2 regions of the Streptomyces violaceus genome follow, and region 1 is predicted to be linked to the other one. Evidence: riboswitches for the same ligand, from Rfam matches in the RefSeq annotation. Region 1 holds a riboswitch; the other holds the start of a gene.
The links. Region 1 has a riboswitch for S-adenosylmethionine ahead of OG542_RS29700 (aminotransferase class V-fold PLP-dependent enzyme). Riboswitches for the same ligand answer to the same signal wherever they lie in the genome.

Region 1 (14,247 bases):
GGGTATCGGTTGCCGTAGTGCCACTCGGGCGCCGTTGCGAGGTGCGGGTTCGTTGTGGTTGTTCGCGCCCACGCGGCGGAGCCGCATATTGATACAGCCCCGCGCCCCTGAAGGCGTGTGAAAACTCCTTCATGTGAGGCTCATGGAGGGCTCACCGCTCTCGCCGATCGTCGATGGCGTGACCCTGAATCTGCGCTCCGCCACCGCCCTGTGCGGGGCCCTGTCCCTGTGTGCGCTGCTCGCTGTCCCCGGCAACTTCCCCGAGCTCGGTGCGGACGCCCGTTTCACGCTCGCCGTGTTCGTCTTCGCGACCTGTGCCTGGATCGGGACGTCGATCGACGACACCTATATCGCGCTGGGCGCCGGACTCGCGCTCACGGTGACCGGGGTGATCAGCAGCGACACGCTGTTCGGCACGCTCGGCGATGCGACGGTGTGGCTGTTGATCTGCGCGTTCGTGCTGGCGGCCGCGGTGAGCCGGACCGGGCTCGCGGGCCGGGCGGCGGTGTTCCTGGTCAGCGGGGCACGGACCGTACGGCAGCTCGTGCACCTCACGACGGCCGCCCTGGTCGTCACGGCGTTCGCGGTGCCCGCCACCTCGGGCCGGGCCGCGCTCGCGCTGCCGGTGTTCCTCGCCCTCGCCAAGGTCCTCGCCGACCGGAAGCGACTGGTCGTGATGCTGGCGTTGCTGTTTCCGACCGTGATCCTTCTGTCGGCGGTGGCGACACTGATCGGCGCGGGCGCACATCTGATCACCGTGTCGGTGCTGTGGGAGACGACCGGGCAGCACATCGGCTTCACGGAGTGGCTGCTGCTGGGCCTGCCGCTGGCCGTGGCCTCGTCCCATCTGGCCGCCGAGCTGGTGATGCTGACGACGACCCGCCGGGCGGTCCGCCGCGGCCCCGTCAGTATCACCCCGGAGCAGATCCAGGAGCACAGCGAGCAGCCGGTGACCGGCCCCTGGAGCCAGGCCGAGAAGCGCTGCACCCTGCTCCTCGCCACGGTGGTGCTGTTGTGGTGCAGTGAGCCGCTGCACCGGGTGCCGCCCGCGCTGGTCGCGCTGATCGGCGCGGTCATCGCCTCCTCGCCCGCACTCGGCACCGTCCGTCTGAAGGACGCGCTGAAGACCGTCCCCTGGTCGCTGCTGCTGTTCATGGCGGCGACGATGGCGATGGGCGTCGCGCTCGCCGACTCGGGAGCGGCGAAGTGGCTGGTCTCCGGGCTGCCGACGGGCGAATCGCCGGTGGTGTTCCTGGTGATCGTGATCGCCGTCAGTACGGCGGCCCACCTGGTCCTGCAGTCCCGCTCGGCGCGTTCGTCGGTCCTGGTCCCGCTGGTCGTGGCCGCCGCCCTCGGCGTCGGGGTCAACCCGGTCGCCGCCGCACTCGCCTCCACCGCCGCCGCGGGCTTCTGCCACACCCTGCCCGCCTCGGCCAAGCCGGTCACGCTCTTCGCGCAGATCCCCGGCACGCCCACCTACACCCCGCGCGACCTGCTGCGGCTGTCCGCCTTCCTGGCCCCGCTGACCGCCGCGCTGGTCCTGCTCTTCGCCGTCGCGGTGTGGCCGCTGCTCGGCGTGTCCGTCACCCGTTAAGGAGCCCTCATGCTGACCCGTGTCGTCGTAGCCCCCAGCGGTTTCAAGGAGTCCCTGTCCGCGGAGGCGGCGGCCGACGCCATCGCCGCGGGTGTCCGCCGTGTCCTGCCCGACGCCGAGATCGACCTCGTCCCGCTGGTGGACGGCGGCGAGGGCACGGCGGTCGCCCTGGCCGCCGCGACCGGGGGCCGGCTCGTCACCGTGCCCGCCACCGGCCCGATCGGGGAGACCATCAGCGCCCACTTCGCCCTGCTGGGCTCCGGGGACACGGCGGTGGTGGAGATGGCGGCGGTCGCGGGCCTCTCCCTCGTCCCGCGCGACCTGCGCGACCCGGGCGCCACCACCACGTACGGCGTCGGCGAACTGATCCGCTCCGCGCTCGACCGGGGCATGAGGCGGATCCTCGTCGGCTGCGGCGACTCGGGCACCTCGGACGGCGGCGCGGGCGCGCTCCAGGCGCTCGGGGCCCGCCTCCTGGACGAGCAGGGCGAGGAACTCCCCGCCGGAGGCCGGGAGCTGACGCGCCTGCACCGCATCGACCCGACCGGCCTGGACACCCGCCTCACCGACGTGGAGCTCCTCGTCGCCTGCAACCCCTACAACGTGCTGTGCGGCGAGCGGGGCGTCGCCCGGGTCTTCGGCCCACAGAAGGGCGCGACGCCCGTCCAGGTCGAGGAGCTGTCGGCCGGCCTGGAGAACTGGGCCTTCGTCCTCACCCGCGATGTCGCCGTCCCGGACACCGACCTCCGCTCCGGTCCCGGAACCGGAGCCTCCGGCGGTCTGGGAGCCGGCCTCGCCGCCCTCGGCGCCCGTCTCCTCCCCCGCTTCGACGTGCTGCTGGACCATCTCGACCTGGACACCCGCCTCGCCCGCGCCGACCTGGTCGTCACCGCCGAGGGCGCCCTGGACCACCAGACACCGCGCGGCAAGGTCCCGGCCGAGGTGGCCCGCCGGGCCAAGCTCTACGGCCGTCCTGTGCTGGCCCTGGCGGGCACGCTCGGTGAGGGCGCGCACGAGGTGCCGGGCGTGGACGCGTTCAGCGGCATCCTGCCGGCGCCGATGGCCCTGGCGGAGGCCCTGGTGCGGGCCTCCGAACTCCTCACGGACGCGACCGAACGCGCCCTGGGAATGATCCTGCTGGGTGCCCGGCTACCGGCTCACGCGGAGGTGTCCGGGACGCAACGGCCGTCCTCCGTGCGGTAGTTCCACCGCGCGCCGTCCTGGACCAGCTCCCGCACGGCGTCGACGAACCGCTCGACGTGCTCGTCGGGCGTGCCCGCGCCGAAGCTCACCCGGATGGCGTTGAGGGACTTCTCGCCGGGAGCCGCCTCCGGTGCGCCGCACTCGCCCTGGGTCTGCGGGTCGCTGCCCAGCAGCGTCCGGAGGAGGGGGTGGGCGCAGAACAGCCCGTCCCGCACCCCGATGCCGTACTCGGCGGAGAGGGCGGCGGCGAAGTGGGAGCTGTTCCAGCCCTCGACGACGAAGGAGATGACGCCGACCCGCGGGGCGTCGTCACCGAAGAGGGAGAGGATCCGGACCTCGGGCACCTCGGCGAGGCCCGTACGCACCTTCTCGATCAGGTACTGCTCGCGCGCGACCAGGTTGTCGAACCCGGCCTCGGTGAGCGCCGTGCAGGCGGAGGCGATGGAGTAGGCGCCGATGACGTTCGGGGAGCCGGCCTCGTGACGGGCGGCGCTCTCGTGCCACTCCACGTCGACGCCGCCGTCGCTGCGCCGCGCCACCTTCCGCGAGGCACCGCCGCCCGCGAGGTAGGGGTCCGCCTCCCGCAGCCAGTCGGCGCGCCCGGCCAGGACCCCGGAACCGAACGGCGCGTACAGCTTGTGCCCGGAGAAGGCGACCCAGTCGACGTCGAGGTCCGCGACGGACACCGGGTGGTGCGGGGCCAGCTGGGCGGCGTCCAGCACGATCCGGGCGCCGTGGGCGTGCGCGGCCGCCGCGAGTTCCCGTACGGGCCACAGCTCGCCGGTGACGTTCGAGGCGCCGGTGACGCAGACGAGGGCCGGTCCGTAGTCCCCCTCAATCGGCACAGTCCGGTCGGCGAGGGCGCGCTCCAGGGTCTCGACGGCCTGCCGCGGGCTGCTCGGGGCGTCGAGGTAGGTGACGCGCGCGTTCCGCCACGGCAGCAGGGAGGCGTGGTGCTCGGTCTCGAAGACGAAGACCTGGCAGTCGGCCGGGAGCGCGGCGGCGAGGAGGTTCAGGGAGTCGGTGGTGGACCGCGTGAACACCACCTGGTCACCGTCCCGGCAGCCGAGGAACTCCGCGACGGTCCGCCGGGCGTTCTCGAAGAGGTCGGTCGACAGCTGGGACAGGTACCCGGCACCGCGGTGGACGCTGCCGTAGTACGGCGCGTAGGCGGCGACGTCGTCCCAGACGCGCTGGAGCGCCGGGGCGCTGGCGGCGTAGTCGAGCGCGGCGTAGGTGACCTCGCCCCCGGTCACGAGCGGCACGGTGACATCCCGGCCGAGAACGGGCAGCGAGGCACAAACGGACTGATCGGCGACAGCGGTGGAGACGGACATGGGTGAACTCCCGTGAAGGCAGGTGGAATCCGCCCGCGAGCACGCACGGCTACAAGCGGGGGTGAAGGAAGAAGGGGGTGCGGAGGCGGGGCTCTGCGGCCCTATCGCATTCGCTGGTTCACGGGAGACTCCTCGTCACGCGCTTGCCACAGACCTCGCTGCCTGCGGCCCGGTCTTCACCCGGGGCACCCCGCCACGGACGGAGGGTTGCCGGACAGTCGGCCGGGGCCTTGTGACTGTCACTCATGACCTGATCAGGAAAGTACGCGAAAAGATCGGCGTCCCGCAACCCGAGTCCGGATCGCGGGACGCCGTACGGGATCCGCTAGGTGTTGCTCGCGGCCACCCAGCGCTCCAGGGTCCGCTTCGCCGCCCCCGAGTCGATCGACTCCGCCGCCTTCGCCATCCCGGCACGGACCTGGTCGGCCAGGGGTGCCGCCGTCGGCTCCAGAGCCACCAGCGCGGCCGCCGAGTTCAGCAGGACCGCGTCGCGGACCGGCCCGGTCTCGCCCTCCAGCAGGCGGCGGGCGACCTCGGCGTTGTAGGAGGCGTCCGCGCCGCGCAGGGCCTCCACGGGGACCAGTTCGAGGCCCACGTCACGCGGGTCGAAGGGCTCCTCGGTCACCGTGCCGTCCCGGACGATCCACACCCGGGACGTGGCCGTGGTGGTCAGTTCGTCCAGGCCGTCGTCGCCCCGGAAGACCAGGGAGGAGTTGCCGCGCTCGGCGAAGACGCCCGCCACGATCGGCGCCATGCGCGGGTCCGCCACGCCGACGGCCTGGGACCGCACCCGGGCCGGGTTGGTCAGCGGGCCGAGCGCGTTGAAGACCGTACGGATGCCCAGCTGGCCGCGAGCGGCGCCCGCGTGGCGCAGGGCCGGGTGGAACTTCACCGCGAAGCAGAAGGTGATCCCGGCCTCCTCGGCGACCTCCGCGACCCGGTGCAGGGGGAGCTCCAGATTGACCCCGAGCTTCTCCAGCACGTCGGAGGCCCCGGACGCCGAGGACGCGGCCCGGTTGCCGTGCTTGACGACCTTCGCGCCCGTGCCGGCGACGACGATCGAGGACATCGTGGAGATGTTGACCGTCTTGGCGCCGTCACCGCCCGTGCCGACGATGTCGACCGTCGCCCCGGGCACCTCGATCACGTTCGCGTGCTCGTACATCGTCCGGACGAGGCCGTTGATCTCCTCGACCGTCTCGCCCTTGGCCCGCAGGGCCACCACGAAGCCCGCGATCTGCGCCTCGGTCGCCTCGCCGCGCATGATCAGGTCCATCGCCCAGGCGGTGTCGTCCGCGCTCAGGTGCCTGCCGTCCAGCAGGCCGTTCAGCAGGGCGGGCCAGGAGCGGCCCGCCGCGGTGTCGCCTCCAGCGGGGGTCACAGCGCTCATCAGCCGCTCCTGGGTCGTCGTACGTCGCGTAAAAGCAGTGGTCCCACCCTATCCAGCCCCGGGCACCACGAAGGGCCCCGTCCGAACACCGGACGAGGCCCTTCTGTGGCGTGGCGAAGCAGTGATCAGTGGTGGCCGTGGCCGCTCGTGATCTCCCGGTACTCCTCGGCGGTGGGCTTGGGGATCTGGGCCCCCTCGCCGTAGTAGGACTCGCTGAGCTTGGCGCGCAGCTTCTCGGAGCCCTTCACCTTGCGCTCGACACCGTTCTCGTCGACCGTCGGGCCGATCTCGGCCGGCTGGTACTGCTCGTGCGCGGTGAGCGTGTACATCTGCTCCTGGCTGAGCGGCTCGTGCACCTCGATGAACTCACCGTGCGGAAGGCGCTTGATGATGCCCGACTCGCGGCCGTGCAGCACCTTCTCCTTGTCCCGGCGCTGCAGGCCGAGGCAGATGCGCTTGGTGACGATGAACGCGACGACCGGTCCGAGGAAGAACCCGATCCGGACGAACCAGGTGACCGTGTTGATCGACAGATGGAAGTGCGTGGCGACGATGTCGTTGCCACCGCCGATCAGCATGATGATGTAACCGGTGACCCACGCGACACCGACACCGGTACGGGTCGGGGCGTTGCGCGGCCGGTCCAGGATGTGGTGCTCGCGCTTGTCCCCGGTGACCCACGACTCGATGAACGGGTAGAGGGCGATGATCCCGAGGAAGACACCGAAGAGCACCAGCGGGATGAACACGCCCAGGACGAGCGTGTGACCCCAGAAGTTGACCTCCCAGCCCGGCATCGCACGGATCAGGCCCTCGGCGAAGCCCATGTACCAGTCGGGCTGGGCGCCGGTCGACACCTGGTCGGGACGGTAGGGGCCCAGGACCCAGATCGGGTTGATCGTCGCGATGCCGGCGAGGGCCGAGATGACACCGAAGACCAGGAAGAAGAAGCCTCCGGCCTTGGCCATGTAGACCGGCAGCAGCGGCATGCCGACGACGTTCTTGTTGGTCCGTCCGGGACCCGCGAACTGGGTGTGCTTGTGGTAGAAGACCAGGATCAGGTGGCCGACCACGAGCCCGAGCATGATGCCCGGCAGCAGCAGGATGTGGATCGAGTAGAACCGGGCGACGAAGTCGGTGCCCGGGAACTCCCCGCCGAACAGGAACATCGAGATGTACGTGCCCACGATCGGCACGGACAGGATCGCGCCCTGCGTGAAGCGGACACCGGTGCCGGAGAGCAGGTCGTCCGGGAGCGAGTAGCCGGTGAAACCGGTGAACATGCCCAGGACGAACAGCAGGAAGCCGAACATCCAGTTGATCTCACGCGGCTTGCGGAACGCGCCGGTGAAGAAGACGCGCATCATGTGCACGAACATGCCGGCGAGGAAGATGATCGCCGCCCAGTGGTGGATCTGCCGGATCAGCAGACCGCCGCGGACGTCGAAGCTGATGTCCAGGGTGGAGGCGAACGCCTCCGACATCAGCTGCCCCTGGAGCGGGACGTAACTGCCGTGGTACTCCACCTCGTTCATCGACGGGTGGAAGAACAGCGTCAGATACACACCCGTGAGGATGATGATGATGAAGCTGTAGAGGCAGATCTCACCCAGCATGAAGGACCAGTGGTCCGGGAAGATCTTGCGCATGTTGGCCTTGGCCAGGGAGTAGATCCCGAGGCGGCCGTCGGCCCAGTCGGCGACCCGCTCACCCGCGGGCGCCTTGCGTCGTTCTTGTGCAGTGCTCATCCGCGCTCCCAGAAAGCAGGGCCGACGGGCTCTTCGAAGTCGCCGCGCGCCTCGAGGTAGCCCTCGTCGTTCACGCCGATGCGGAGCTGCGGCAGGGCGTGACCGGCGGGACCGAAGATCACTCGGGCACCGTCGGAGAGGTCGAAGGTGGACTGGTGGCAGGGGCAGAGCACGTGGTGCGTCTGCTGCTCGTACAGGGAGATCGGGCAACCGACGTGGGTGCAGATCTTCGAGTACGCGACGATGCCCTCGTGCGACCACTCGAGCTCGCGCTTGTCCTTGATGTTCTCCGGCTGGATCCGGACGATCATCAGGGCGGCCTTGGCGATCTCGTTCTGGAACTCGTGGTCGTGCTCCTCCAGGCCCTCGGGCTTGGCGAAGGTCAGCGAGCCGACCGCGACGTCGGACGGACGCAGCGGCTCGTTCGTGTTCATGTTGACGAGCAGCTTGCCCTTGGACCACAGCGTGTGGCGGAGCTTGGTGCCGGGCAGCGGGCCGAGGTCGCGCAGCAGCACGACGCCGGAGAGCGGCACCAGCGTGAGCGCGCCGAGCATGGTGTTGCGGATCAGCTTGCGGCGGCCGAGCGCGGACTCCTTGGCGCCCTGCTTGAAGTCCGCGAAGACCTTCTCGCGGACCTCGGGCGTCGCCGCGATCGCGTGCCGCTCGTCGGCGACCTCCACGTCGGACATCAGGGTGCGCGCCCAGTGGACGGCGCCCGCGCCGATGCAGAACAGCGCGATGCCGAGCGTCATGCCCAGCGCGAAGTTCAGCGCGCTGATGTGACCCAGCGGGAAGATGAAGACCGACTTGTCGACCGGGATCGCCACGAACGCGGCGATGAAGGCGACGGTGGCCAGCATCGACATCGTGAACAGCAGGGCGACCGAACGCTCGGACCGCTTGGCGGCCCGCTCGTCGACGTCCTGGACCCGGTGCTCGTGGGGAGGCAGGCCCGGGTCGGCGAACGGGTGCTTGTCGTCCGGGACGCTCACCGCGTCGTGCCCGTGCTCGTCACGTCCCGCGTGCTCGGCGGGCAGGTTCTCTTCTGGAATGTCTTGGCTACTCATGACTTCTTGGCCTTTGCGGTCCGGGCGGCGACCCACACGGCGACGGCGATCAGTCCGCCGAGACCGAAGATCCAGCCGAACAGGCCCTCGCTGACCGGCCCGAGGCCGCCGAGCTCGAGGCCGCCGGGGCTCTCGGTCTTGTCGCTGTTGACCGCGTCGAGGTAAGCGATGATGTCCTTCTTGTTCTCCTCCGACAGCGTGGTGTCGGGGAAGGACGGCATGTTCTGCGGGCCGGTCTGCATGGCCTCGTAGAGGTGCTTCGCGGAGACGCCCTCGAGGGTCGGCGCGTACTTGCCGTGCGTCAGCGCGCCGCCCTTGCCGGTGAAGTTGTGGCACTGCGCGCAGTTGGTGCGGAACAGCTCACCGCCCTCGGCGATGTCGGCACCCTCGGGGCCGTACTGCTCCTCCGTCGGGACGGACGGACCGGCGCCCAGCGAGGCGATGTACGCCGCGAGCTGGTCGATCTCGGCCTGCGAGTAGATGTTCTTCTTCGCCGGGACCTGCGGGCCCTGCGAGGTGGCGGCCGGCATGCGGCCCGTGCCCACCTGGAAGTCGACGGCCGCGGCGCCCACACCCACCAGGCTCGGCCCGTCGGAGGTGCCCTGACCGCCGGTGCCGTGGCAACTGGCGCAACCGACCGAGTAGAGCTTCTTGCCCTCCTCGATGGTGAGGGACTGGGCGGTTTCGTCGGCCTTCGCCGGGCTCGTCGGTGCGAACACGGCATACAGCCCCCCGGTGCATGCCAGCGCGAGGAGTAGGACGACGAGCGCCGCCAGCGGGTGGCGTCGTCGTGCGGAGAGCTTTTTCACGGATTACCCCGGTGTCAGGATCTTCTGCGTCGATGCTTCTGGGATGCGCGCTTCGTCGAGCACGCGTGGATGCGGGCCCTGCTACTTGATCATGTAGATCGTGGCGAAGAGGCCGATCCAGACGACATCGACGAAGTGCCAGTAATAGGACACGACGATCGCGGCGGTCGCCTGCTCATGGGTGAACCTGCTGGCGGCGTAGGTCCGGCCGAGGACCAGCAGGAAGGCGATGAGACCGCCCGTCACGTGCAGGCCGTGGAAGCCGGTGGTCAGGTAGAACACCGAGCCGTACGGGTCGGAGGACAGGGACAGGCCCGCGTCCTTGACCAGCTCCGTGTACTCGAAGACCTGACCGCCGATGAAGATCGCACCCATCACGAAGGTGACGATGAACCACATCCGGAGCTTCTTCACATCACCGCGCTCGGCGGCGAAGACGCCGAGCTGGCAGGTGAGCGAGGAGAGCACCAGGATGGTGGTGTTCGTCGCCGAGAACGGGAAGTTGAGATGGGCAGCCATCTCCTTCCAGTGATCAGGACCCGTCACCGATCGCAGGGTGAAGTACATCGCGAAGAGGGCCGCGAAGAACATCAGCTCGGAACTCAACCAGATGATGGTTCCGACGCTGGTGAGGTTCGGCCGGTTGACCGACGGGTGCGCGTGCCCGGTTTCTGCTGTCGTTGCTGTCGCCACGACCGACATTATGTCGGTCGCTTATCCCGCCCTCACTCCGGGGGGTGCCGTTCGGAGTGTCTTCGCCTGTCGTACCGGTGTTGACGTGGTGTTCAAGGGAGTAGCATCCCGCCCATCGGGCCTGTCCTTACGACGCTGACGTCACGGAGGAACAATGCAGCCGACCGCCACGGTGCTGGTCTACAGCGACGACTCCAACACCCGCGAGCAGGTGCGGCTCGCCACGGGACGGCGGCCGGCGCCGGACGTCCCTGTGGTCGAGTTCCTGGAGTGTGCGACTCCGGCCGCGGTGCTCAAGGAGCTGGACCGGGGTGGGATCGATGTCTGTGTGCTGGACGGTGAGGCCGTGCCGATGGGGGGCATGGGGCTCTGCCGGCAGATCAAGGACGAGGTGTTCGACTGCCCGCCGGTACTGCTGCTGATCGGGCGGCCGCAGGACGCGTGGCTCGCGACCTGGAGCCGGGCCGAGAGTGCGGTGACCCTGCCGGTGGAGCCGGTGGAGTTCGCGGCCGCCCTGGCTTCTTTGCTGCGGGAGAAGAAGGCTTTGAACGCCTAGGGGCTCGGGACCTGAGGGTTGTGTGGCGGCTGCGGGCCGTGGGGGTTGTTCGCGCAGTTCCCCGCGCCCCTGAGGCGATGCCCTGAGGGCGTTCAGACGCTCTGTGGGCGCAGTCGGGCCCTGTCGGCCGCTGCCGGGCCGTCCGGGGTGCCGCCGAGGAGGGCGCTGCCCGTGCGCCACTTCGTCCAGTCGAGGTTCCAGTCGCCGAAGCCGTTGCCGAAGGGGGTCATGGTGTCTCCGCCGGAGTTGATGACCTTGACGATGTCACCCTCGCGTACGGTGTCGTAGAACCACGCGGCGTTCTCGGTGCTCATGCCGGTGCAGCCGTGGCTGACGTTGGCCGCGCCCTGGGAGCCGACCGACCAGGGGGCGGCGTGGACGTACTCGCCGCTGTTGGTGACGCGCACGGAGTGGTGGACGATCAGGTCGTAGAAGTCCGCGGCGCCGATGCTGGCGCTGGTCATGCGGACGGTGCCTTCCTTGGCCAGGACGACCTTGACGCCGTTGCGGGTGTCGTAGCCGGGCATACCCGTGGTGACCGGTATCTGGCGGATGATCTCGTCGTTCTTGTAGACCGTCATCTGGTGGGCCGAGGCGTCCGTGACGGCTATCAGCTTGTCGGCGGTGCTGATCGTCAGCGGCTTGGCCTTGCCGCCGCCCCACAGACGGTCGCCGATCTTGATGCCCTCCAGGTTGCTGCGGACCTGGACGGTGGCCTGTGCGGGCCAGTAGTCCTTCGGGCGGTAGTGGAGCTTCTTGTCGTCGACCCAGTGCCAGGCGCCGTCCACCGCGGGCATGGAGGAGACCTTGAGCGCGCGTTCGACGACGGCCCGCTGGGCCCTGTCCTTGACGGGCCGGCTCAGCTCGGCGGTGACGGGCTGGCCGACGCCGTAGGTGCCCGCCTTGGGGCCGAAGGCGACGTCCAGGCGCTTCTTGGTGGTGGGCTTGCCGGTGTCGAAGGTGAGGACCTTGCGGCCGGGGGCCCCGTCCTCGTCCTCGGTGCTCACACGGACCGTGTAGCCGGCGTTGGCGGCGAGCGGTGCGGTGCTGTGCCAGCGGCTGCCGTCGGCGGCCAGTTCGCCCGCCAGGTAGCGTCCGGCGGCGTCGTAGGCCGTGACGTCCGTGATGCGCCCGTCGGAGTCCTCGGCGACCACTTCCAGGGGCTTGTCCGGGTCGGCCTTCTTACGGCCCTCGGAGGGGCCGTTGAAGGAGATCTGGTCCGCCGCGTCGTAGGGGCGGTGGGAGAGCGGGTTGCCGTCCGAGCCGCAGGCGGTGACGCCCGCGCAGAGGGCTATCACCAGCAGCGTGCAACTGACGACGGTGCGGGGCCGGGATATCGCTGTGTGGCTCATGACCTCACGCTAGGAAGCCCCGTCAACAGCGGCACGCCGAGAGACTCGTACGAGTGACACATATTGCGGCAGAAAGCAGAGGCCCGGACGCTCCTCGCGGAGTGTCCGGGCCTCTGAATCGCTCGGCGCGTGTTACTGGGTGCGGTTCTCACCGCGGTAGTACTCGAAGACCCAGCCCCAGATGCCGATCAGGACGATCGGCAGCGAGAAGTACAGCAGCCACCAGCCGATGGCGACCGACAGGAAGGCGAGGGCGCCACCGATGGCCAGGGAGAGCGGCTGCCAGCTGTGCGGGCTGAAGAACCCGACCTCGCCGGCGTCGTCCGCGACGTCCGCCTCCTTGTTGTCCTGCGCGCCCACGTCGACCCGCCTGGCCGTGAAGCCGAGGTAGAAGCCGATCATGATGCACAGGCCGAAGGTCAGGAAGAGGGCCGTGGTACCGGCCGGCTCCTTCGACCACACGCCATAGACGACCGCCATGACGAGGACGAAGAAGCTCAGCCACATGAACATCTTGCCCTGGATCTTCACTTGCCGGCCTCCTTGCCGCCAGCGAGGGCCTTGTCGCCGTGGCCCACGTTCTCGAGCTGGTCGAGAGCAGCGATCTCCGGGTGGTGCAGGTCGAACGCCGGGGATTCACTGCGGATCCGCGGCATGGTGATGAAGTTGTGCCGCGGCGGCGGGCAGGAGGTGGCCCACTCCAGGGAGCGGCCGTAGCCCCACGGGTCGTCGACGCCGACCGGCTTGCCGTACTTGGCCGTCTTCCACACGTTGTAGAAGAACGGCAGGATCGACATGCCGAGCAGGAACGAGCTGATCGTCGAGATCGTGTTCAGCGCGGTGAAGCCGTCGGCCGCGAGGTAGTCCGCGTAACGACGCGGCATGCCCTCGGCACCCAGCCAGTGCTGGACCAGGAACGTGCCGTGGAAGCCGATGAACAGCGTCCAGAAGGTGATCTTGCCGAGGCGCTCGTCGAGCATCTTGCCGGTCCACTTCGGCCACCAGAAGTGGAAGCCGGAGAACATCGCGAAGACCACGGTGCCGAAGACGACGTAGTGGAAGTGCGCCACCACGAAGTACGAGTCGGAGACGTGGAAGTCCATCGGCGGCGAGGCCAGGATGACGCCCGTCAGACCACCGAAGGTGAAGGTGATCAGGAAGCCGGTCGCCCACAGCATCGGTGTCTCGAAGGACAACGAGCCCTTCCACATGGTGCCGATCCAGTTGAAGAACTTCACACCGGTCGGTACCGCGATCAGGAAGGTCATGAAGGAGAAGAACGGCAACAGCACACCGCCGGTGACGTACATGTGGTGGGCCCACACCGTCACGGACAGACCCGCGATCGCGATCGTCGCCCCGATCAGACCCGTGTAACCGAACATCGGCTTACGGGAGAAGACCGGAATGACCTCACTGATGATGCCGAAGAACGGCAGCGCGATGATGTACACCTCTGGATGCCCGAAGAACCAGAAGAGGTGCTGCCACAGCAACGCGCCGCCGTTGGCGGAGTCGAAGATGTGGGCGCCGAACTTGCGGTCCGCCTCCAGGGCGAACAGCGCGGCCGCGAGGACCGGGAAGGCGAGCAGGACCAGCACACCGGTCAGCAGCACGTTCCACACGAAGATCGGCATGCGGAACATCGTCATGCCCGGAGCGCGCATGCAGATGATCGTGGTGATGAAGTTGACCGAGCCGAGGATCGTGCCGAAGCCCGAGAAGGCCAGACCCATGATCCACATGTCGGCGCCGATACCCGGGGAGCGGACGGCGTCCGAGAGCGGGCTGTAGGCGAACCAGCCGAAGTCGGCCGCGCCCTGCGGCGTCAGGAAGCCACCGACCGCGATGAGCGAGCCGAACAGGTACAGCCAGTAGGCGAACATGTTCAGCCGCGGGAACGCCACGTCGGGCGCGCCGATCTGCAGCGGCATGATCCAGTTCGCGAAGCCGGCGAACAGCGGCGTCGCGAACATCAGCAGCATGATCGTGCCGTGCATCGTGAACGCCTGGTTGAACTGCTCGTTCGACATGATCTGCAGACCCGGCCGGGCCAGCTCGGCGCGCATGAACAGCGCCATCACGCCACCGATGACGAAGAAGGCGAACGATGTAATCAGGTACATCGTGCCGATCGTCTTGTGGTCCGTCGTCGTCAGCCACTTGACCACGACACTGCCGCGGTTCTGGCGCCTGACCGGCAGCTCGTCCTGGTAGTGGGACCCTGCTGCCGCGGCACCCTGGGGTTCGTTGAGGATGCTCACAGGTTGTTCGTCTCCCGGTTCTTCTCGTGGCTCGTCTGCGCGATGCCGGCAGGAACGTAACCGTTCTGCTGCTTGTCCACGAGGTCCTTGAGGTGCTGCTCGTAGCGCTCGGGGGAGACGACCTTCACGTTGAACAGCATCCGAGAGTGGTCGACGCCGCAGAGCTCGGCGCACTTGCCCAGGAAGGTGCCCTCCTTGTTGGGGGTCACCTCGAAGGCGTTGGTGTGGCCCGGG
Region 2 (14,247 bases), 1.7 Mb from region 1:
ATGAACATCGCCGCGAAGCAGGGCGTCAAGTACGGCATGGTGCCGACGCCGGGCAAGGAAGGCACGAGCAAGTCCACGCTCGGTGTCGCCGACTGGATGACGGCCTTCCGCAAGAACGGCCACCGCGACCAGGTGGGCGACTTCCTCGACTTCGTCTACAGCGAGAAGAACGTGCTGTCCTTCTCCCGCGAGTACGACCTGCTGCCGGTCACCACCTCCGCGTCCGGGACCATGGCCGCCTCCGACCAGGACCGGCACCTCAGGCCGTTCCTGGAGGAGCTGCTGACCTCCGAGCTCTACCCGGTCGGCAAGACCTCGTGGGCCGACGTCAGCGCCGAGATCAAGCAGCGGATCGGCAAGGCCGTCGCCCCCGGCGGCAGCCCGTCGGCCGTCCTGGGCCAGCTTCAGGCGGAGGCGTCCCGGGCGGAGAACGCGGAGTAGGCGCTGTCGGTGGCGGGCGCTACGGTGCCTGGCATGGACGAGGACACGGGTGAGCGGGGGCTCGGGCGCCGGGAGCGGGACATCCTCGCGCTCGAACGCCGGAGCTTCCCCGGCCCCGGCGCGAAGGAACGGGCCGTGCGGGAGGAGCTGGGGCTCGCCCCTGTGCGCTACTTCCAGCTCCTCAACGCCCTGCTGGATGATCCCAGGGCCCTTGCCCACGACCCGGTGACGGTGAACCGGCTGCGGCGGGTTCGGGAACGGCGCCGGGCGGAACGATGAGGATCGTGGGGTAGTCCGGCCGTCGCGGGGTGCGGGTGCGTCGTGGCTGGTCGCGCCCGCGCGGCGGAGCCGCAAATCGATACAGCCCCGCGCCCCTGGGGGCGTGCACCACCGCTCCTGACCAGGGTGTTCAGGAGAGCCGGTCCGCCAGCGCCCCCAGCAGGCGTACAACGCCCTCCGGGCCGTCCACCACCAGGTCCGCTCGCTCGCGGAGTTCGGTCACCTCGTCGCTGCCGCTGCAGACCAGCAGGCCCGGGGTGCCGTCGGAGCGGAGCCGGTCCACGGCGGAGTAGGCGGGCAGGTCGCCCAGGTCGTCGCCGGCGTAGAGGACGGACCCGGCGCCGATCTCGCGGGCGAACTCGCTCAGGGCGACGCCCTTGTCCATGCCGGGCGGGCGGAGTTCGAGGACCATGCGGCCGGGCTCGACGATCAGGCCGTGGCGGCCGGCCAGGCCGGTGAGCGGCTCGCGCAGCAGGTCCAGGGTGGCCTGCGGGTCGGCGGCCCGGCGGGTGTGCACGGCCACCGCCCGGCCCTTCTCCTCGATCCAGGTCCCCTGCGACGCGCCGAGCCGTTCGAGGAGCTCGGGCAGTTCCGTGCGGACGCCCTCGACTCCGGGATGCGGGGCGGGGGCGCTGATCTCGCCGGTACGGGCGTCCCACCGCTCGGCGCCGTAGTGGCCGAGTACGACGAGGTGCTCCAGCCCCGGAACATCCGCGAACCCGCCGTTGCGCACGGCGACCTCGGCGGGCCGGCCGGTGATCACCGCCACGGCGGCCACCTTCGGCGCGAGGGCCGCCAGCGCGGACACCGCCTCGGGGTGGGCCCGGGCCTTCTCCGGATCGGCCACGATCGGCGCGAGCGTCCCGTCGAGGTCGAGACCGATCAGCGCCTTGCCCGGGCGGGCGAGGAGAGCGTCCAGACCCTCCTGTCCGGCCTTTGTGGCAGGCGCCGGAAGTCCGTGATCCGTATGACCGTTCGTCACCGCTCGGCCCTCAGCGCGTCGAGCTGGTCCAGGAACCACTGCGCCGGCGGCAGCGCGGTCGCCGCCGCTGCCAGCCGCTTGGTGCGCTCGGCGCGTTCCTCCGGGCGCATCGAGAGCGCCTCGTGCAGGGCCGCCGCCGTGCCGGTCACGTCGTACGGGTTCACCGTGATCGCGTCCTCGCCCAGCTCCTCGTACGCCCCGGCCTCCCGCGACAGCACCAGCGCGCAGCCCGCGTCGGAGACGACCGGGACCTCCTTGGCGACGAGGTTCATGCCGTCGCGGATGGGGTTCACGAGCGCGACGTCGGCCAGCCGGTACGCGGCCAGGGAGCGCGCGAAGTCGTCCTTGAGGTTGAGTACGACCGGGGTCCACCCCGGCGTCCCGTACTCGGCGTTGATCTCCTCCGAGACCCGCTGCACCTCAGCCGTGTACTCCCGGTACACCGCGAGGTCCTGCCGTGAGGGGTACGCGAAGGCCACGTGCACCACGCGCTCGCGCCACTCGGCGTGGGAGTCGAGCAGCGTGCGGTACGCCAGCAGGCCGCGCACGATGTTCTTCGACAGCTCGGTGCGGTCGACCCGGACGATGGTGCGGCGGCCCTCGCCGATCTCCTCGCGCAGCGCGGCCATCCGCTCCTCGACGTCCTTCTCGTGCGACCGCTGCCGCAGGAAGTCCGCGTCGGCCCCCAGCCCGTGCACGCCGACCCGCGTGCCCCCGAGCCCGCCGGCGAACCGCTCGGCGCACGCGACGAACGCGTCCGCCCAGCGCCGCGTGAGAAAGCCCAGCCGGTCCGCGCCCAGCATGCCGCGCAGCACCTGCCCGGCCACGTCGTCCGGCAGCATCCGGAAGTACTCGGGCGGTGCCCACGGCGTGTGCGAGAAGTGCCCGATCCTCAGGTCCGGCCGCAGCTCGCGGAGCATGCCCGGCACCAGCGTCAGGTGGTAGTCCTGCACCACGACCGTCGCACCCCGCGCCGCCTCCTCGGCCAGCGCCTCGGCGAACGCCCGGTTGTACCTCTCGTACGACGTCCACTGCCGCCGGAACTCCGCGTCGAAGACCGGCTCCAGCGGTGTCTGGTACAGCATGTGGTGGACGAACCACAGCACCGAGTTGGCGACGCCGTTGTACGCGTCGGCGTGCACGTCGGCCGGGACGTCCAGCATCCGCACGCCCTGCTCGCCGACTCCGCGCCGGACGGCCTCGCGGTCGCCGTCGGACAGCGCCGAGCAGACCCACAGCGCGTCCGCGTCCGAGCCGATCGCGGAGAGCCCCGAGACCAGTCCGCCGCCGCCGCGCTTGGCGTTCAGCGAACCGTCCTCGCCCACCGTGTACGAGACCGGGCCCCGGTTGGAGGCCACCAGCACCTGTGCAGCACCGTTCGTAGAAGCCATAAGCCTCAACCTAGCCCGGCCCGGAAACGCTCAAACGTACGGACCTGCCGTACCCGGCCGAAAACAGCACCGGTCAGGCGGCCTTTCGCTCCTGATACTCGGCGATCTCCACCATCGGCGGGCGCTCCTCGGTGTCCACGGAGTACGTCCGCGGCTCGAAGCCGTCCCCGCCCCGCTCGAACTGCGTCAGGGACGGCCGGATCAGATGCCCGCGGGCCAGCCGCAGCTGGGCCGTGCGGTAGATCGCGGCGGCCATCCGGCCCAGCGCCTGTCCGTCCTGGTGCCGGTGCTTGCGCACCCCGACGTCGACCTGGGCGAGGGCGTCCAGGCCCGCCAGATGCAGGGCGTCGACCAGCATGCCCAGCTCGACGCCGTACCCGACGGGGAACGGCAGCTGCTCCAGCAGCGAGCGGCGGGCCGCGTACTCGCCGCCGAGCGGCTGCACGAAGCCGGCGAGCTGCGGCCAGTGCATGTTCAGCAGCGGGCGCGCCATCAGCTCGGTGACCCGGCCGCCCTGCCCGGGCGCACCGCCGAGCGGACGGTCGTACATGGCCTTCACCAGGTCCACGTCCGGGTCGGTGAGCAACGGGCCCACGATCCCGGAGACGAAATCGGACGAGAAGTCCCTCAGGTCCGCGTCGACGAAACAGACGATGTCCCCGCGCGTGGCGAGCAGCGAGCGCCACAGCACCTCGCCCTTGCCGGGCACCGCGGGCAGGCGCGGCAGTATCCCGTCCCGGTGCACCACCGTCGCGCCCGCCGCCGCGGCCACCTCCGACGTACGGTCGGTCGAGCCGGAGTCGACGACGACGAGCTCGTCGACGAGCGGCACCTGCCGCATCAGGTCGTGGCGGATGACGGCCGCGATGTCGCCGACCGTCTCCTCCTCGTTGAGCGCGGGCAGCACGACACTGACCGTCTGCCCCGTGCGCTGCTTGGCGGCGAGTATCTGGTGGAGGGGGCGATCGGTCGCGGACCAGGAACGGGTGCTCAGCCAGCGCTCGACTTCTTCCAGCACCGTGGCGGCTCCTCTGCGTACTCTCGGCGGGACGGACTGTGAGCCATCTCGCGGTTCGGACGACTATCTCAACTGTCCTGGTCGTCGGTTACAGTCTTGAACAACGCGGGTGACCATCGCATGTCCGGGGTCAACCTGCGTCGACAACCGAATACAGCTCATCCAGAGGGGCAGAGGGACACGGCCCGTTGAAGCCCCGGCAACCCTCCAGTCGGTACTCGTAGGTCACTGTCGACCACATGCGCGAGGCTCCCGGCTCGGGAAGGTGCCAAATCCGTCTCACGGCGAGATGCGTCGTGAGGAAGATGAGGAGAAAGGGCCTCGCCTCACATGGCTGCGCAGACTGTTGCAAGCACCACTGAATCCACCGTAGACCTCGGCCCCGCCGCCGCGCTGAGCTGCCGCGAGTGCGGTCACCGCGTCCCCCTCGGCCCGGTCTTCGCGTGCGAGGAGTGTTTCGGCCCGCTGGAGATCGCCTACGACTTCTCGGCCTACGACACCGAAGAGCTCCGCAAGCGCATCGAAGCGGGACCCGCGAACATCTGGCGCTACGCCCCGCTGCTGCCGGTCCCGGCCGACGTGGCGGACAAGCCGAACATCAACCCCGGCTGGACCGCGCTCGTCAAGGCCGACAACCTGGCCCGTGAGCTCGGCGTCGACGCCGGAAAGCTCTTCGTCAAGGACGACTCCGGCAACCCGACGCACTCCTTCAAGGACCGCGTCGTCGCCCAGGCCCTGGAGGCCGCCCGCGCCTTCGGCTTCACCACCCTGTCCTGCTCCTCCACCGGCAACCTCGCCGGTGCGGTGGGTGCCGCCGCGGCCCGGGCCGGCTTCCGCTCCTGCGTGTTCATCCCGCACGACCTGGAGCAGGGCAAGGTCGTCATGGCCGCGATCTACGGCGGCGAGCTCGTCGGCATCGAGGGCAACTACGACGACGTGAACCGCTTCTGCTCCGAGCTGATCGGCGACCCGGCCGGCGAGGGCTGGGGCTTCGTCAACGTCAACCTGCGGCCGTACTACGCCGAGGGCTCCAAGACGCTGGCGTACGAGATCTGCGAGCAGCTCGGCTGGCGGCTGCCGGACCAGCTCGTGGTGCCGATCGCCTCCGGCTCGCAGCTCACGAAGATCGACAAGGGTCTGCAGGAGCTGATCAAGCTCGGTCTGGTCGAGGACAAGCCGTACAAGATCTTCGGCGCGCAGGCCGAGGGCTGCTCGCCGGTGTCGACGGCGTACAAGGCCGGCCATGACGTCGTACGTCCCCAGAAGCCGGACACCATCGCCAAGTCGCTGGCGATCGGCAACCCGGCGGACGGTCCGTACGTGCTCGACATCGCCCGCCGTACGGGTGGTGCGGTGGAGGACGTGAACGACGAGCAGGTCGTCGAGGCGATCAAGCTGCTCGCGCGGACCGAGGGTGTCTTCGCGGAGACCGCCGGTGGTGTGACGGTGGGCGTGGCGAAGAAGCTGCTGGAGAGCGGGCTGCTCGACCCTGCCAAGACCACGGTTGTCCTGAACACGGGCGATGGTCTGAAGACGCTGGACGCGGTGGCGGGCACGGGGCTCACCGCGACCATTCGGCCCAACCTGGATTCGTTCCGGGATGCCGGGCTCGCCTGACCGTTGCTTGCTGCGGGCCCGTGGGGGCTGGTCGCGCAGTTCCCCGCGCCCCTTGGGACGCGCCCCAGCCGTAGCTTCAATCGAAACCGGAGGTCATATTCCGATGAGCGTCACCGTTCGCATCCCGACCATCCTGCGTACCTACACCGGCGGCAAGGCCGAGGTGACTGCCGAGGGGGCGACCCTCGGGGAGGTCATCTCCGATCTGGAGAAGAACCACACCGGGATCGCCGCCCGGGTGCTGGACGACCAGGGCAAGCTGCGCCGGTTCGTCAACGTGTACGTCAATGACGACGACGTGCGGTTCGAGCAGGGTCTTGAGACGGCGACGCCGGACGGTGCCGGTGTGTCGATCATTCCGGCCGTCGCCGGCGGCTGAACCGGTCGACCGGCTTGATTATTACCATCGGTAACGGCCGTCACTGAGAGTTCATCGAATTGCCCCCTCCGTGAGAGAAACGGAGGGGGCAATTCTGTGTGGTTGAGCGCGGTACAGTTGGGGAACGCGATCCCGATCCCCTGATCGGGCACCCTGAATTCCTGCCGCGCGCCCGACAAGATGTAGCCAAAGTGTGTGCGTCTTTTGTGGCTTTTGTTCCCTTTGCGTGGCCCGACTTGCCCTGAAGTCAGGCGAATTCTCCCCACATTCCGGATCCTGCGCGTCCAGAATTCTCGTCCGATTGACCTGTTGCAGAGGGCAGTTGGACAGATACATTCGGCCGCGGTCGACGCGTTCCGGCGCACGCCCCCAATCCGTGGGGGGTGAGGTCTGACCCGGATCCGCGAAGTGCGGGTCTGTGCAAGGGCCAGTAATAGGGGAGTTAGGCATGGCTCAGGGCACCGTCAAGTGGTTCAACGCGGAGAAGGGGTACGGCTTCATCGCGGTCGACGGTGGTGCGGATGTTTTCGTCCACTACAGCGCGATTCAGATGGACGGCTACCGCACCCTTGAAGAGGGTCAGCGGGTCGAGTTCGAGATCTCGCAGGGCCAGAAGGGTCCACAGGCCGACATGGTTCGCGTCGCTGCCTGAACGCGCGACCACGACAAACCGCAAGCGGCAGGTCTTCTCTGAAGGGCCCGTACCCCCCGGGGTGCGGGCCCTTCGGCCTGCTCGAAGGGCCCGCCCGGCGGTGTTCGCGGGCGGCTGACGGCCCTGCCCGATCCCCGGGAGGCGCTTGCACTCGCCATGCCCGAGTGCTAATCATTGCGTTAGCACTCTGAAGGTGAGAGTGACAACGTAAGGACCGGGTCGGTGAGGCCCGCAGGCCGGGTGGGAAGGAACCACGAGGCTGGCGAGCCGTCCGTCGCGGGCGCGGGCGCGGTCCGAAGTAATCACCCCCAGTCCTGGAGGGACCACTTCACATGGCCAAGATCATCGCGTTCGACGAGGAGGCGCGGCGCGGCCTCGAGCGCGGCATGAACCAGCTCGCGGACGCCGTGAAGGTGACGCTCGGCCCCAAGGGCCGCAACGTCGTCCTCGAGAAGAAGTGGGGCGCCCCCACGATCACCAACGATGGTGTCTCCATCGCCAAGGAGATCGAGCTCGAGGACCCGTACGAGAAGATCGGCGCCGAGCTGGTCAAGGAAGTCGCCAAGAAGACGGACGACGTCGCCGGTGACGGTACGACCACCGCGACCGTTCTCGCCCAGGCCCTGGTCAAGGAGGGCCTGCGCAACGTAGCCGCCGGCGCCAACCCGATGGCCCTCAAGCGCGGTATCGAGCGCGCCGTCGAGGCCGTCTCCGCCGCCCTGCTGGAGCAGGCGAAGGACGTCGAGACCAAGGAGCAGATCGCTTCCACGGCCTCCATCTCCGCCGCCGACACCCAGATCGGCGAGCTCATCGCCGAGGCCATGGACAAGGTCGGCAAGGAAGGCGTCATCACCGTCGAGGAGTCCCAGACCTTCGGTCTGGAGCTGGAGCTCACCGAGGGTATGCGCTTCGACAAGGGCTACATCTCGGCGTACTTCGCGACCGACATGGAGCGTATGGAGGCCGTCCTCGACGACCCGTACATCCTGATCGCGAACTCCAAGATCTCCAACGTCAAGGACCTGCTCCCGCTCCTGGAGAAGGTCATGCAGTCGGGCAAGCCGCTGCTGATCATCGCCGAGGACGTCGAGGGCGAGGCCCTGTCGACCCTGGTCGTCAACAAGATCCGTGGCACCTTCAAGTCCGTCGCCGTCAAGGCCCCGGGCTTCGGTGACCGCCGCAAGGCGATGCTGCAGGACATCGGCATCCTCACCGGCGGCGAGGTGATCTCCGAGGAGGTCGGCCTCAAGCTGGAGAACGCCACGGTCGACCTGCTGGGCAAGGCCCGCAAGGTCGTCATCACCAAGGACGAGACCACCATCGTCGACGGTGCCGGCTCCGCCGACCAGGTCCAGGGCCGGGTCAACCAGATCCGCGCCGAGATCGAGAACAGCGACTCGGACTACGACCGCGAGAAGCTCCAGGAGCGCCTGGCGAAGCTCGCCGGCGGCGTGGCCGTCATCAAGGCCGGTGCCGCCACCGAGGTGGAGCTCAAGGAGCGCAAGCACCGCATCGAGGACGCCGTGCGCAACGCCAAGGCGGCCGTCGAGGAGGGCATCGTCGCCGGTGGTGGCGTGGCCCTCATCCAGGCCTCCAGCGTCTTCGAGAAGCTGGACCTCGAGGGTGACGAGGCGACCGGCGCCAACGCCGTGAAGCTCGCGCTCGAGGCCCCGCTGAAGCAGATCGCCGTCAACGGTGGTCTCGAGGGCGGCGTCGTCGTGGAGAAGGTCCGCAACCTCCAGGTCGGCCACGGCCTGAACGCCGCGACCGGTGAGTACGTCGACATGATCGCCGAGGGCATCATCGACCCGGCGAAGGTGACCCGTTCCGCGCTGCAGAACGCCGCCTCCATCGCCGCGCTGTTCCTCACCACCGAGGCCGTCATCGCCGACAAGCCGGAGAAGGCGGGCGCTGCCCCGGCCGGCGGCGGCATGCCGGGCGGTGACATGGACTTCTGATCGACCCTGGTCGATCACCGTCCTTCAGTACCGAGGGCGGCACCCCCTGGAAACAGGGGGTGCCGCCCTCGGGCGTGTTCGGGATCACAGCGCGGACGGGATGCCGTGTGCGGGCCAGGCCGTTGACGCCTACGTCCCATGCGCATGCACATACTGTCTGGTATCCAAGGAGTCCCCACGTGACCGTCGCCGCCTCCGCCTCCCGCGCGGCCGAAATCCTGTCCCGGCCCGTCATGCTCAACGGTCTGACCGTCCCGAACCGCATCGCGATGGCACCGATGACGCGCATGTTCTCCCCCGGCGGGGTCCCCGGCGAGGACGTCATCTCGTACTACTCCCGCCGTGCCGCGGCCGGAGTCGGCCTGATCGTCACCGAGGGCACCTACGTCGGGCACGAGTCGGCCGGGCAGAGCGACCGCGTGCCGCGGTTCCACGGCGAGGAGCAGCTCGCGGGCTGGGCGAAGGTCGCCGAGGCGGTGCACGCCGCGGGCGGCACGATCGTGCCGCAGCTGTGGCACATCGGCATGGTCCGCAACCAGGGTGAGCCGCCGGTCGCGGACGCCCCGGCCGTCGGCCCCTCGGGTCTGCGCATCGGCGCTTCGGAGCCCACCGGCAAGGCCATGACCCAGGCCGACATCGACGCCGTCATCGGCGCGTTCGCTGAGGCCGCGGCCGCCGCCGAGCGCATCGGCTTCGACGGTGTCGAGCTGCACGGCGCCCACGGCTACCTGCTCGACCAGTTCCTCTGGGAGGGCACGAACCGCCGCACCGACTCCTACGGCGGCGACCGGGTCGCCCGTGCCAAGCTGTCGGAGGAGATCGTCGCGGCCGTCCGCGAGACTGTCTCCCCCGACTTCCCCGTCATCTTCCGCTACTCGCAGTGGAAGCAGGAGGCCTACGACGCCCGCCTCGCCGAGACGCCCGAGGAGCTGGAGGCCATCCTGACCCCGCTGGCCGCCGCCGGTGTCGATGCCTTCCACGCCTCCACCCGCCGCTACTGGGTGCCCGAGTTCGACGACTCCGACCTCAACCTGGCCGGCTGGACCAAGAAGCTGACCGGCAAGCCCGCCATCACCGTCGGCTCCGTCGGCCTCAACGGCGACTTCATCAAGGCATTCCAGGGCCAGGGCGCCGAGCTGGGCGACCTCGACAACCTCCTGGACCGCTTCGAGCGCGACGAGTTCGAGATGGTCGCCGTCGGCCGCGCCCTGCTCCAGGACCCGCAGTGGGCGCAGAAGGTGCTGGCCGGCCGCTTCGAGGACCTGGCGCCGTACGACCCGGCGGCGCTGAAGACCCTCAGCTGACCTCACGGGTCCGCCACACGGACTGCCCTGGATTTGCTTGCGTCAGTCAAGGACACTGACCGAGCGCCTGTTCACCGGCATCCGTGAGGAGACCCAGATGACGACGACCGAGTCCCACCGGCCGACCGACGGCCCCTCCGATCAGCCCGCACCGGTGGTGCGCACCACCGCCGGTGCGGTACGCGGCCGAAGGGAGGAGGGACTCGCCGTCTTCCGCGGCATCCCCTTCGCCGCACCCCCGGTGGGCGAGGCCCGCTTCATGGCACCGCGCCCCGCCCACGCCTGGGACGGCATACGGGACGCCTACGCCTTCGGCCCACCGCCCCCGCAGGACCTAGGCAACCTGGGCGGCCCGGGCCTGCTCGACGTACCCGAGGGCGACGAGTGGCTCACGGTCAACGTCTGGACCCCCGAACCGGACCCGGCCGCCCGCCGCCCGGTGATGGTGTGGATCTACGGCGGCGCCTACAAGCTCGGCCACACCGGCAGCCCCGGCTACGACGCCCGGCACATCGCGGCCGACGGTGATGTGGTGGTCGTCTCCCTCAACTACCGCGTGGGCATGGAGGGTTTCGCGTTCATCGAGGGCGCCCCCGCCAACCGCGGCCTGCTCGACCAGGTGGCCGCCCTCGAATGGGTCCGGGACAACATCGAGGCGTTCGGCGGCGACTCCGACCGGGTCACGGTCTTCGGCGAGTCGGCGGGCGCCGGATCGATCGCCTCCCTGCTGGCCATGGAGCGTGCGACCGGCCTGTTCGGGCGGGCGATCGCGCAGAGCGTGCCGGGGACGTTCTTCTCCGGTGAACTGGCCCGTGACATCGGTCTCGCTCTCGCCGCCGAGTTGGGGCTGCGCCCCACGGTCGCCGACCTCTCGACGATCGCCCCGCGCCGACTGACGTCGGCGGGCGAGACGCTGAGCGCCAAGATGCCCCAGTACATCGACCGCTGGGGCCAGGCCGCGCCCACGGTCACGCCCTTCTCTCCGGTGGTCGACGGCGAGGTGCTGCCGACGAGCCCGTATCAGGCGCTGGCGGCCGGTTCGGCGAAGGACATCGACCTGCTCGTCGGCCACAACCGCGACGAGTACCGCCTCTTCATCGCCATGGCGGGCCGACTGGGCCAGATCACCGACGAGCAGGCGACCTCCGCCCTGCGCCTGTTCGCCCCGGGCCCCGACGGCGAGCAGGCCTACCGTGCCGCCTTCCCCGACGCCTCCCCGGGCGAGCTCTACGAACGCGTCCAGACGGACTGGCTGTTCAACATGCCCTCCCTGCACCTGGCCGAGGCGCAGACGGCGGGTGGCGGCCGGGCCCACGTCTACGAACTGACCTGGCCGGCCCCGGGCAGCGGCGGTGCGCTCGGAGCCTGCCACGGCCTGGACATCCCGCTGCTGTTCGGCACGTTCGGCGCGGACCTCGGGGCCCTGCTGTTCGCGGGCACCGAGCCGTCCGCCGAGGCCCAGGCGCTGTCGTCCCGTTTCCGCTCGTCCTGGACGGCGTTCGCGAGGACGGGGGACCCGGGCTGGCCGGCGTACGACGACGGGGAGCGGCTGGTGCAGGTGCTGGACGCGGAGCCGGTGGTGAGGGCGTACCCGGAGGAGGCCTCGCGGCGGCTGTGGGAGGGCTACGACTTCTCCGCCCTGCCCCTCCTGTGAGCTAGAGGTTGCCCATCGGCTCGATGTCGACCTTGACCGGCGTCCCCCACACGCGCAGCACCTCGTAGTCGGTGAACTCGTGCACGAGCCGGTACGCCATGGCCGCCCGGGGAGCCTTGCGCTGGGCGGCGATGTACTGCTCGGCCTCGCGGCGGTCCCGGCGCGGGGTGCCGCACAGTTGCCAGGCCTGGCCGGTCCACAGCTCCGGCAGCCAGCGCTGCTGCGGCTGGGGGCGGTCACCGCTCACGCCGTAGCGGGACTGGACCGGCTCGGCGGGCTGGTGATGCGGGGCGGGGCCGTTGAACTCCGCCCGGCGGGCGGCCCGGCGCCGGGTCTCGCAGAGCAGGCACAGGTCGGGGGCGGCCTCGTCGACCGGGCCGGTGGGGTGCTCCGGGCAGCGCGTACTGGGCGCCGCCGTGGTGACGCTGTCCTCCAGCAGGTCCAGGGCGCGCTTCAGGTCGGCCTTGACCTCGTGCAGTTTGCCGTCCGGCGTGTCGGAGGTGAGGGCCTCCCCGTGCTCACCGAGGAGACGGAGGGCACGGCCTAGGGCGGTGAGCTGGGCGTGGTTCATGGGTCCCATTGTCGTCAGTCGGCGTAGTCCTTGAGTTCTTCGGTGTCCAGAGTGAAGCCGAGAGGAGCGGGCAGCTCGACCGGGGTGCCCCAGGAGTGAGAGGCCTTTTGCTGGTATCGGCCGTCTTCGGGCTCGCTGTACACGACGACCGTGTTGTTGTCGCGGTCGATGAGCAGGTACACGGGGATGTCGACTGCCGCGTATCCGACGGGCTTGTCGATGCGGTCCCGCTGGTTGGTGTCACGGTCGTGGGAGGTGATCTCGACGACCATAAGGACGCCGTTGGCAGCGGACCACTCACCGTGCCCTTTGAAGTGCCCCCGTCGGACGAGGGCCCCGTCGGCCCGGGCACGGCCCTTGCGGTAGGCCTCGGTCCGGACGCCTCGCTCGTGATGGAGGCGCAGATCGGGCCGATGCTGCAGGCACTGCTCAAGCAGCCACATGTGAATCTCGCTGTGGTTGCCGTCCGGCATCGCCTTGACCTCTAGTTTTCCGTTGATGTATTCGAGCCGCACGGTCTCCGGGGCGCGGCGTTCCAGCTCTTCGAAGTCCTCGACGCTGAGTGGGTCCTTCGTACGGACGCGACCGTCGACGTACTCGAGCCGCACGTGGGCCGGGGCAACCTCGGCCAGATCCTCGAAGTCCTCGATGGGCATCAGCGGGCGGTCAGCGATACCAGGGGTCATGGTGGTGCCTCCTCCCTTCCATCGTGCCCTGGGGGAGTGACGTCGCACCGTAGGAGCCGTCATGTGCGTGCCTTCTCTCGGCGTCGTTGGGACATCTCGGCGCGGATCTGGGCCGCGCGGTCGTGAACGGTGGGGGCGGACAGGGGTGCAGCGGGTTGCGCGGGGGCGCGTTCGCCCCGGCAGGCGCTGCAACGGCCCCCTGGCAGGGACTCCGGGCGCCCCGGCGCGCCGCAGTTCGCGCACTCCAGGACCCGCAGGGGTGGACGTGGGGCGGGTGGGGGCGGGAGTTTGCTGGTCAGGCGGTTGCGGACCAGGGCAGCGGCGTGGTGGACGGGGGTCGGTAAGCCGGCCGTGAGCGCACGCCGTACGTCCTCCTCCGAGGCGCCCCGCTCGAACCACTCCGTCACCAGTGGCGCGAGGGTGGCGCAGTCGGCCTGGGAGAGGGACAGGACGGGTGCCGTGCGGCCGAGGGCGGCCAGGAGGATGTGGGCGCGGGAGCGGGTGGGGCGCTGCTGCTTCGGTACGTCGCCGCGTGTGAAGGCCGCCCACCAGTCATCGTCCCGGGCGGTGCGGGAGAACCACGATCGGGTGATCCAGCGGGAGCTGCCGTCGTCCGCCGTCACGCACTCCCGGCCCCGGCGCAAGTGGCCCGCCTGCTGGATCAGGTTGAGGGCGGTGCCGAGGGCGCACTGGCCGTAGGGGAGCTGTTTGGCCAGCGTCTCTACGGAGATGTCCGCGCCGTCGGGTAGCCGGTCGAGGTAGACGGAGATGGCGGCTTCGCGGGGCGGGAGGTGTGCGAAGTCGTGGTTGGTGCGGGTGAGTTGGTCTGGGGCGGAGCGCTTGCCGTAGCCCGGGTTCGCCATTGGGTGCGTGGACGGGAGGGCAGCACTAAGCTGGGTCTCAGCCATGGGATCGAACTTGTCCTTCGACCTCGTTGGTAAGCCCCCGCAGGTGTTGGTAGCACCTGGCGGGGGCTGTTGCTTGTGCACGAACGTTAGAGGCCTGTCACTGTCCGTGGCAAGCCGAACGCGTCAAGTCAACACGCGGGGTGGGAGGGCGGGTTGAGGCCCTCTATCCATTCCTTGAAAAGGGAGCTCGAAGCCCGGGTCCCGAAGCTCAGGCGGCTCCGTCCTTGAGGTTTGCCACAAAGGCGGCCCAGGCCGTGGTCCGGAACACGAGCTTCGGGCCGTGGGGTGCCTTGGAGTCGCGTACGGGTACGAGGGTGGGCTGGTCGCCTGCTATTTCCAGGCAGTCGCCACCGCTGCCGCCGCTGTAGCTGGACTTGTGCCAGGCCACGGCGTCCAGATCGTGCTCA

Region 2: another riboswitch for S-adenosylmethionine. It lies ahead of thrC (threonine synthase); the one in region 1 lies ahead of OG542_RS29700 (aminotransferase class V-fold PLP-dependent enzyme).

The regions. Positions count from the first base shown of each region.
Region 1 is NZ_CP107911.1:6,599,740-6,613,986, reverse strand. Features, by position in the region: gene OG542_RS29715 (response regulator transcription factor) at 1-18, shown strand, start outside; gene OG542_RS29710 (SLC13 family permease) at 179-1,594, shown strand; gene OG542_RS29705 (glycerate kinase) at 1,604-2,797, shown strand; gene OG542_RS29700 (aminotransferase class V-fold PLP-dependent enzyme) at 2,752-4,134, opposite strand; SAM riboswitch class IV at 4,269-4,385, opposite strand; gene trpD (anthranilate phosphoribosyltransferase) at 4,460-5,524, opposite strand; gene qcrB (cytochrome bc1 complex cytochrome b subunit) at 5,650-7,272, opposite strand; gene qcrA (cytochrome bc1 complex Rieske iron-sulfur subunit) at 7,269-8,339, opposite strand; gene qcrC (cytochrome bc1 complex diheme cytochrome c subunit) at 8,336-9,148, opposite strand; gene ctaE (aa3-type cytochrome oxidase subunit III) at 9,230-9,850, opposite strand; gene OG542_RS29670 (response regulator) at 9,996-10,397, shown strand; gene OG542_RS29665 (L,D-transpeptidase) at 10,490-11,749, opposite strand; gene OG542_RS29660 (cytochrome c oxidase subunit 4) at 11,882-12,280, opposite strand; gene ctaD (aa3-type cytochrome oxidase subunit I) at 12,277-14,013, opposite strand; gene ctaC (aa3-type cytochrome oxidase subunit II) at 14,010-14,247, opposite strand, start outside.
Region 2 is NZ_CP107911.1:4,936,205-4,950,451, forward strand. Features, by position in the region: gene OG542_RS22335 (ABC transporter substrate-binding protein) at 1-441, shown strand, start outside; gene OG542_RS22340 (DUF3263 domain-containing protein) at 475-720, shown strand; gene otsB (trehalose-phosphatase) at 851-1,702, opposite strand; gene OG542_RS22350 (alpha,alpha-trehalose-phosphate synthase (UDP-forming)) at 1,699-3,093, opposite strand; gene OG542_RS22355 (glucosyl-3-phosphoglycerate synthase) at 3,167-4,111, opposite strand; SAM riboswitch class I at 4,267-4,423, shown strand; gene thrC (threonine synthase) at 4,442-5,728, shown strand; gene OG542_RS22365 (ubiquitin-like small modifier protein 1) at 5,832-6,107, shown strand; gene OG542_RS22370 (cold-shock protein) at 6,556-6,759, shown strand; gene groL (chaperonin GroEL) at 7,092-8,717, shown strand; gene OG542_RS22380 (NADH:flavin oxidoreductase) at 8,897-10,021, shown strand; gene OG542_RS22385 (carboxylesterase/lipase family protein) at 10,119-11,675, shown strand; gene OG542_RS22390 (hypothetical protein) at 11,677-12,246, opposite strand; gene OG542_RS22395 (Uma2 family endonuclease) at 12,261-12,932, opposite strand; gene OG542_RS22400 (hypothetical protein) at 12,992-13,840, opposite strand; gene OG542_RS22405 (DUF397 domain-containing protein) at 14,049-14,247, opposite strand, start outside; gene OG542_RS22410 (helix-turn-helix domain-containing protein) at 14,245-14,247, opposite strand, start outside.